2 regions of the Stenotrophomonas sp. INTA L402-1 genome follow, and region 2 is predicted to be linked to the other one. Evidence: riboswitches for the same ligand, from Rfam matches in the RefSeq annotation. Region 2 holds a riboswitch; the other holds the start of a gene.
What was found. Region 2 has a riboswitch for thiamine pyrophosphate ahead of thiC (phosphomethylpyrimidine synthase ThiC). Riboswitches for the same ligand answer to the same signal wherever they lie in the genome.

Region 1 (4,417 bases), on a different contig from region 2:
ACGGGCTGCCGCGCTCCATGCGCGCAGCCCGAACACGGCCAGGCCGAGGAAGAACACGTACAGCGCGGCGGTCACGTGCAGCGACTTGAACAGGTACGCACCCACGTACACCACGTCCACCGCGATCCACACCCACCAGCAGGCCACGTGGCGGCGTGCCTGCCACCACTGGCCGACCAGGCTCAGCGCGGTCAGCATCGCGTCCAGCCACGGCAGCGCGGCATCGGTGAAGGTGTGCATGGCCGCACCCAATGCCACGCCGCCGCAGAGGCCGATGGCCAGGTCGCGCAGCAGCTTGCTGCGCGCCAGTGGCACGATGCGGACACTGCCCTCATCCGCTGCATGCTGCCGCCAGTTGAGCCAGCCATAGACCAGGAAACCACCGAAGGCGACCTGCAGCAGTGTGTCCGAGTACAGCTTGGCCTCGGCGAAGACCAGCCCGTACAGCGTCACCGACAGCAGGCCGACCGGCCACGCCACCAGCCGGCGCTTGGCCATCAGCCAGACGCCGAGGATGCTGCACAGCGCGGCGGTCCACTCGAGCATGACGCCGCTCACAGCGCGAACGTCACCGACAGGCGGGCCTGTCGCGGTGCGCCGGGGAACAGGTAGTAGTCACCGCCGCTGCTACCGGTATCGCGCCAGTAGAAGCGGTTGAACACGTTGTCCACCGACAGGTTCCAGGTCACCGCGCGCTCGTGCAGGCGATGCTGGAAACGCAGGCCAGCGTCGAACACCGAGTAGTCCGGTGCGCGCACGCCACCATCGGCACGGGCCACGTTGGCACCGGCATAGCGCCAGCCGCCGGTCACATCCAGGCCCTGCACGAACGGCAGCGCATAGGCCACGTGCACGCTGGCGCGCACCTTCGGCACGTTCACCAGCTGATGGCCTTCATAGGCCGGGGTGCCGGTGTCGCGCGCGCGCGCCTGCAGCACGCTGGCGCTGGCCACGATCTGCAGCGCATCGGTCAGCTGGCCGTTGGCGGTCAGCTCCAGGCCGGTGTGGGTCTGCGTGCCTTCCTCGACGAAGGTGTAGCCGACCTCGCTGTTGTCGGGCTTGGCGTACTGGTACGGCTGCGAAATGCGGAACACTGCCGCGCCCAGCGTCAGTGCTTCGACCGGCACGTACTTCACGCCCACTTCCAGCTGCCGCGACTGCACCGACGGCAGGAAGGTGTCGGCGTTGCTGGTCCAGAAGGGCGCTTCCTGGCCCAGCGAGATGCCGCGCACGTAGCTGGCATAGGCGTTGAGCTGGTCGGTAGCCTTCCACACCACGGCGGTCTGCGGCAGGAAACGCGACAGGCGGCTGTGCCGCTGCGGGGTGCCACGCTTGTCGTAGGCACGCTCGTCCAGGCGCACGAAGCGGCCGCCGGCCAGCCACTGCCAGTCATCACCGAAGCTCATCCGGTCCAGCGCGAAGAACGCGGTCTGGCGGCTGTCCAGGCGTCGTGCGGACGGCCCTGGCATCTTCGGCGACGGCGCGAACACCGGCACCTGTGCGTCGTGGATGTTGCTGGTGCCGACGTACTCGTTGACGCTCGGGCGCTTGTCTACCGTGCGGCGGAAGTAGTCGGCACCGATGGTCAACTCATGGCCGACGCTGCCGGTCTCGAAGCGGCCGCGCAGCTCGGCACGGGCCTGCTGGTTGCGGCGGGTGTCGTCCGGGCTGCGGTAGTCGTAGACGTCGTAGTCGCCATTGGGCGCGAAGTAGTTGCCCGGCACGCTGCCATCGGCACACTGCGTGGCGTAGTAGCAGCCGTAGGCGAAGGCGACGTTGTCATCGATCACCGAGCGGCTGTGGCCGACCGAGACGCGCGACTGCCAGGCATCGTTGAAGTCGTAGGTGTGCAACGCGGTGATGTTGGTGCTGGCGATATCCACCGGGCGCTGCCAGGGCTGGTAGCCGAGCAGGAATTCGCGATCCACGCCGTGCGGCAGCTCACGCGCGCCCAGCAGCTGGTAGCCCGACACCGAGCGCTGGGAACTGGTCTGGTAGTTGGCATCCACTTCCAGCTTGCCGCGTTCGCCAATCAGCCAGTCGGCGGCCAGCGAGTAGAAGTTGCGACGGCCATCGGCGTGCTCGACGTAGGAATTGCTGGAATCCCATGCGGCATTCAGGCGCAGGCCGAAACGCGGGGTGATCCAGTGGCCGACATCGACGGCGACGTAGCGCGAGCCTTCCGAGTCGGTACCGAGCGTGGCGGTGCGCACTTCGGCCGGGCGCTTGCCGATGTAGTTGATGATGCCGCCGGGCGCCATCACACCCGCGGCCAGGCCGGCTTCACCCTTGAGGATCTCAACCGACTGCACGTTCTCCAGCGCCAGGCGCTGTTCGCCGGCGATGGACAGGCCGTTGAAGCGGTAGCCGGTGGCGGCATCCAGCGCAAAGCCGCGGATGGCGACGTTCTGGTAGTAACCCACCGGCGCATACGCATCACCCAGCGAGGCATCGTTGCTGGCCAGCTCGGACAGCGAACGCACCTGGCGGCGGTCGAGGTAGTCGCGCTCGAGCACGTTCACCGAGGCCGGGGTGTCCTTCCATGACCCACCACCGAAGGCGTTCACGCGTGAGGTATCGGCCTTGGGTTTGCCGGCCTGCACGCGCACTGCCGCCAGTTCGGTGGGCGAGCGCTCGGCGCCGGTGGCAGCCGCATCGGTGGCAGCGTCGGCCTCGCTGGCATGCAGCGGCAAGGCGGCGCAGAGGGCGAGGGAGAGCAGGGTGGGGCGCAGGCAGCGGTTCATTCGGTTCGTCTTCGGACAACAAGGGAGACGAAGCGACGGCGCGCAGGTGCACCGGCCCATGACGGGGGTGTGGCTGCGGCTCAAAGCTCCCTACGCCGGTGCAAACCGGATCAGGTTCCAAGGGACTCTCTCAGCCTGGCAGATCCAGGCACCCCCGCTTCAGGTGACCATTTCACTACAAATGGTACGGATTTGCGAGCCGGTGCCCTTCAGGCTGCCGCGTGCAGCGCCTGCAGCAGTGCCTGCCCCGGCGCGCTGTGGAACCACGCCGGGTGCCCCAGCATGAAGGGCTGCCAGGCCACATCCGCGTTCGCGGTCGAGCCGGTGACGCCTTCGAAGTACTCCACTTCGGACAGTGCAAAGTCGAAATGGACCATCGGCAGCAGGTCGGCCAGCAGGTGCACGCGTGCTGCCGACAACGGCAGCAGCTGGCGGTAGCCGTCGAGCAGGGCCAGTGCGATATCGATGCGCACCGCCTCCATGCCGCGCTCCAGTTCCAGCCACGCCACCGCGTTGCGCTCGATGGCGGTGGCGAGGTCGAACAGTGCGCTGGTGGGGGAGGCCAAACCGAAATCCAGCACAGTACTGATCTGCCCCTCGCGCCACAGCAGGTTGGAGACATGCCAGTCGTTGTGCGCCCACAGCCGTGGCTCGTCGCGCAGGCGCTCGGCCAGGCCGGCATGCCACGGCAGCACGTCGCGCTGCAGCTGCGCTTCCCAGGGAATGCGCGCGAGATAGCGGGCCAGCCCGGGGCGCTTGTGCAGCCCCGCCTTGATGGCCGCGATCGGATCGTCGGCGCGGATCAGATCGTCGCGCGCGACCAGCACATGGGTGCTGCGCTGCGCTGCGTGGTAGCTGGCCGCAGCGCGGTGCAGCTGTGCGAGTGCACGCCCGGCTTCGCCGGCCTGCGCGACATCGGTCAGCAGCGACCACGACACGGCATCGCGATACAGATCCTCGCCGACGCCAACCGCATGCAGCTCGAAGGTCCATTCGCCATGCTCGACGGCGCTGTGACCATCAGCGGCCGGCAGCACCTTCACCACCGGCACGCCGGCCGCAGCGAGATGGGCGATGAAGTGGTGTTCTTCTTCCAGGCAGGCCGCACTGCGCACACTGTGGTGGTGGCGCTTGATGAACACCGCGCCGTCCCTGCCATTGACGATGGCAGCGGCCGAGAGTGGCCGCGGGCTGTGCCAGTGCGGGTGGCTGTCTGCATCCAGCTGAGGGTAGCGCCGGCGCAGCCACGCAATGTCCGCCGCGCTGATCGGTGGCCAGTCGGCAGCAACCTCGTCGTTGTTGAGGCCCTGCACGCGGTGGGAGGAAGAAGTCATGCCGCAGCCCCAGTGGGGAAAGTCACATCCAAGGCTGCGCATTCAACGCCATGCACGCGGCCAACGCAAACGGGCGGGTCATCGACCCGCCCGTCCGTGCATCGGCATGGGGGATGCCGCGCTGCTTACCAGCCGCGATGGCGGCCGCGGTCGTGGTAGTAGCGGTTGTCGTAGTAGCGCTCGCGCTGCCAGCGACGGTCGTCACCGCGGTCGTAGTAGCCGCTGCGGTAGTAGCCACGGTCGTAACGGCGATCGTAGCGGTTGTCGTAACGGCGATTGTCGTAGTAACGACGATCGCGGCGGTCGGAGGTGGTCAGGTTGCCGATCGCGCCGCCGGCC
Region 2 (4,417 bases):
AATGGCAACGCCGCAATCGTGATCATGCCCTGCAGTGCATCCAGGCCACCGGCCAGCAGCAACGCCGCTGCGATCAGCGCCACCGCGATGCCCCAGGCCAGCTTGCGCTTCAACGGCGGATCGCCTGCCTCGTCAGTGGACATGCTGGCCAGCACCAGCACCGCCGAATCGGCTGATGTCACGAAGAAGATCATCAGCAGCACCAGTGCGATGCAGGAAAGCAGCAAGGGTAGCGGCATGCTGTCAAACAGGGTGAACAGCACCGTTTCATAGCCGTTGCCCAGCGCCTGCACCAGGTCGGCGTGGCCGAAGATCTGCGCCCACAGCGCAGTACCACCAAACACCGCGAACCAGAAGAAGCCCAGCACCGTGGGTGCCAGCACGACGCCGATGACGAACTCGCGGACGCTGCGCCCACGCGAGATGCGCGCGATGAACGAGCCGACGAACGGGGCCCAGGAAATCCACCACGCCCAGTAGAAGATGGTCCAGTCCGCTACCCATGTGCTTCCCGAGAACGGCGACATGCGCAGGCTCATCGTCACCAACTGGTTGAGGTACGACCCCAGTGTGGTGGTGAACGTATCGAAGATGAATCCGGTCGGGCCCAGCACCAGTACGGTGGCCGCAAGAAGCGCGGCCAGTGCAAGATTGAAGTTGGACAGCCACTTCACCCCGCGCTCGACACCGCTGGCGGTGGAGGCCATGTACAGCACGAACGCGATGGCGATGATGGTCAGCTGCAGTGGCACACCCGCGTGCAGGCCGAACACGCGTTCCATGCCGGCAGCGATCTGGATGGTGCCGAAGCCCAGCGTGGTGGCCACGCCAATGGCAGTGGCAACAACCGCGGCGATGTTGACCACGCGTCCGATCCAGCCGCGATGGTGCCGGCCGATGATCGGTTGCAGCATGTCACTGACCAGTCCACGGCCATTGCGGTTGAACTGGAACCAGGCCATGGCCAGGCCGATCAGCGCGTAGATCGCCCACGGGTGCAGGCCCCAGTGGAAGAATGCATAGCGCATCGAAGCCCGCGCCGCGTCCATGCTCTGCGGTGCGAGGCCTTCCGGAGGCTTGGTGAAGTGGGAAATCGGCTCGGCGGCGCCCCAGAACACCAGGCCGATGCCCATGCCGGCGGCGAACAGCATCGACATCCAGCTGGCGCGCGAGAACTCCGGCTCGGCATCTTCACCGCCGATGCGCAGGTTGCCGAAGCGACCGAATGCCAGATACATCAGGAACGTCAGTGCCAGGAACACGACCAGAAGATAGAGCCAGCCGACACTGCGGATGACATCGGCCAGTACCGACTGCACCACGGTATTGAAGGGGCCGGGTGCAACACCGGCAAGCAGCACCAGAAGCAGAACCAGTGCGATGGAAACGCGAAACACCATGAAGGAGCTTCTCCGATCAAGGGATTGAGGGGAGCGAGCAGAGCTTGCTGCGAGGGGCCGGCGACATGCAGCACAGACCGGGCAGGGGCCGCGAAGGCGGCGGGGAAACACCGGCCGCAGCGGCACGATGCGTGTGCACGTTACTGAATGCGATGTCACGGTTCTGTTAATGCAGAAACAGCGGATCCACGCCGTGCGTGGATGGAACAGCCAGGAGCTGCAGTGCGTTCTATGCTCTAATGCACACCAAGAAGCGGGGGTACCGCGGCCATGTGGCCACGGTTGAGACAGTCCCTTGGAACCTGATCCGGCTCATACCGGCGTAGGGAAGCTTTGCAGTGCAGCCATGCCCGGACTCCGCCCAAGGACCGTCCGGGCGCGGCAGCAGTGCGCCGCCGCTTCGTCCCTGACCTTCCTGGACGATGCCCGATGAACGCACAGCTCTCCGCCCTGCAGCAACAGGCCCAGCAACTCTCCGAATCCGTGACCCGGCCCATTCCCGGCTCGCGCAAGATCCACGTGCCCGGTTCACGCCCGGATCTGCAGGTGCCGATGCGCGAGATCGCGCTGACCCGCACGCCGACCTTGTTCGGCGGCGAAGAGAATGCACCGGTGACCGTTTACGACACGTCGGGCCCGTACACCGATCCGGAGGTGCGCATCGATCTGTCCGCTGGTTTGCCGGCACTGCGTCGCGGCTGGGTGGAAGAACGCGGTGATACCGAGCGGCTGGAAGGACTGAGCTCTTCGTTCGGTCGCGATCGCGAGCATGACCCGAAGCTCGATGCGGTGCGCTTCCCCACGCGCAGCCTGCCTCGCCGTGCGCGTGCAGGTGCCAACGTCACCCAGATGCACTACGCGCGCCGCGGCATCATCACGCCGGAAATGGAATTCGTCGCCATCCGCGAGAACCAGCGGCTGGACGCGATCCGCGATGCCGGGCTGCTGCAGCAGCACCCGGGCGAGGCGTTCGGCGCTTCGATCCAGAAGATCATCACCCCGGAGTTCGTGCGCGACGAAATCGCCCGCGGCCGTGCGGTGCTGCCCAACAACATCAACCATCCGGAAAGCGAGCCGATGATCATCGGCCGCAATTTCCTGACCAAGATCAACGCCAACATCGGCAACAGCGCTGTTTCCTCGGGCATTGCCGAGGAGGTGGAGAAGCTGGTGTGGGCGATCCGCTGGGGCGGTGACACGGTGATGGACCTGTCCACTGGCAAGCACATCCATGAGACCCGCGAGTGGATCATCCGCAACTCGCCGGTGGCGATCGGTACCGTGCCGATCTACCAGGCGCTGGAGAAGGTCGATGGCCGCGCCGAAGCACTCACCTGGGAGATCTTCCGCGACACACTGATCGAGCAGGCCGAGCAGGGCGTGGACTACTTCACCATCCACGCTGGCGTGCTGCTGCGCTATGTTCCGCTCACCGCCAAGCGGGTCACCGGCATCGTCAGCCGCGGTGGCTCGATCATGGCCAAGTGGTGCCTGGCGCACCACAAGGAGAATTTCCTCTACACGCATTTCGAAGAGATCTGCGAGATCATGAAGGCCTATGACGTGACCTTCTCGCTGGGTGACGGCCTGCGCCCGGGCTGCATCGCAGATGCCAACGACGCGGCGCAGTTCGGTGAGCTGGAGACGCTTGGCGAACTGACGAAGATCGCCTGGAAGCACGACGTGCAGACCATGATCGAAGGCCCCGGCCACGTGCCGATGCAGCTGATCAAGGAGAACATGGACAAGCAGCTGCGCGAGTGTGGCGAAGCGCCGTTCTATACGCTGGGCCCCTTGACCACCGACATCGCACCGGGCTACGACCACATCACCAGCGCGATCGGTGCGGCAATGATCGGCTGGTTTGGTACGGCCATGCTCTGCTACGTGACACCGAAGGAACACCTCGGCCTGCCCAACCGCCAGGACGTACGCGACGGCATCATGGCCTACCGCATCGCCGCGCATGCGGCCGACCTGGCCAAGGGACACCCGGGCGCGCAGGTGCGCGACAACGCGCTGAGCAAGGCACGCTTCGAGTTCCGCTGGGAAGACCAGTTCCATCTCGGGCTGGACCCGGAGAAGGCCAAGGAATTCCATGATGAGACCCTGCCGAAGGATGCGCACAAGCTGGCGCACTTCTGCTCGATGTGCGGCCCGCACTTCTGCTCGATGAAGATCACCCAGGACGTGCGCGACTACGCCGAGGCCGGCATGAAGGAGAAGTCGGAAGAGTTCCGCGCGGCCGGCGCCGAGGTCTATCACCAGGGCTGACGTGTAACGGGTAGTGCCGGCCGCTGGCCGGCATTCAGTCGTGCGTGGGGCCGGCGAGAGTGCCGGCCAGTGGCCGGCACTACCGCTCATCACGCCGCTCCCGGCTATCCTCCGCCCATCACCCTGGGGAAAGGACGCCATGCCCGTTGCCATCACCACCCGCTGGCTGGCCATTGCCCGCCGCCATCCTTCGGCCTGGCTGCTGGGTGCCCAGTTGATCGCGGTGCTGCTGTATCCCGCACTTGATGACACCGCCGGCGGCCGTGCGGCACTGGGCATGTTCGGCATGGCGGTACTCGGCCTGGCGCTGTGGGTGGTCCAGCGCAGTCCGCTGGGCACCTGGCTGGCACTGCTGCTGGCCATTCCTTCGGTGGTGTTCTCGCTGGCCGGCGCACTGCTGGATCGCAGTGCGCTGCTGACCACCGCGCAGCTGCTGGAAAGCCTGCTGTACTTCTATACGGCCGGTGCGCTCATCGCCTACATGCTCCAGGACCATAAAGTCACCCGCGATGAACTGTTCGCAGCAGGTGCGACATTCACGTTGCTGGCGTGGGCCTTCGCGTTTGCTTTCGCCGTGTGCCAGCAATGGTATCTGGGCAGTTTCCAGGGCACCGGTGGTGGCGCGCAGCGCACCTGGATGGAGCTTCTTTATCTGAGCTTCAGTTTGCTCTCGGGTGTTGGCTTGAGCGACGTTGTGCCACTGCATCCGCAGGCGCGCGCCTTGGTCATGCTGGAGCAGTTTT

Region 1: another riboswitch for thiamine pyrophosphate. It lies ahead of AC5O77_RS14520 (TonB-dependent receptor); the one in region 2 lies ahead of thiC (phosphomethylpyrimidine synthase ThiC).

What each region holds. Positions count from the first base shown of each region.
Region 1 covers NZ_JCAFWP010000025.1:9,874-14,290, forward strand. Annotated here, with positions in the region: gene pnuC (nicotinamide riboside transporter PnuC) at 1-546, opposite strand, end outside; gene AC5O77_RS14520 (TonB-dependent receptor) at 555-2,744, opposite strand; TPP riboswitch at 2,815-2,910, opposite strand; gene AC5O77_RS14525 (phosphotransferase enzyme family protein) at 2,954-4,078, opposite strand; gene AC5O77_RS14530 (glycine zipper 2TM domain-containing protein) at 4,204-4,417, opposite strand, start outside.
Region 2 covers NZ_JCAFWP010000004.1:148,062-152,478, reverse strand. Annotated here, with positions in the region: gene AC5O77_RS05370 (BCCT family transporter) at 1-1,400, opposite strand, end outside; TPP riboswitch at 1,646-1,747, shown strand; gene thiC (phosphomethylpyrimidine synthase ThiC) at 1,830-3,674, shown strand; gene AC5O77_RS05360 (ion channel) at 3,814-4,417, shown strand, end outside.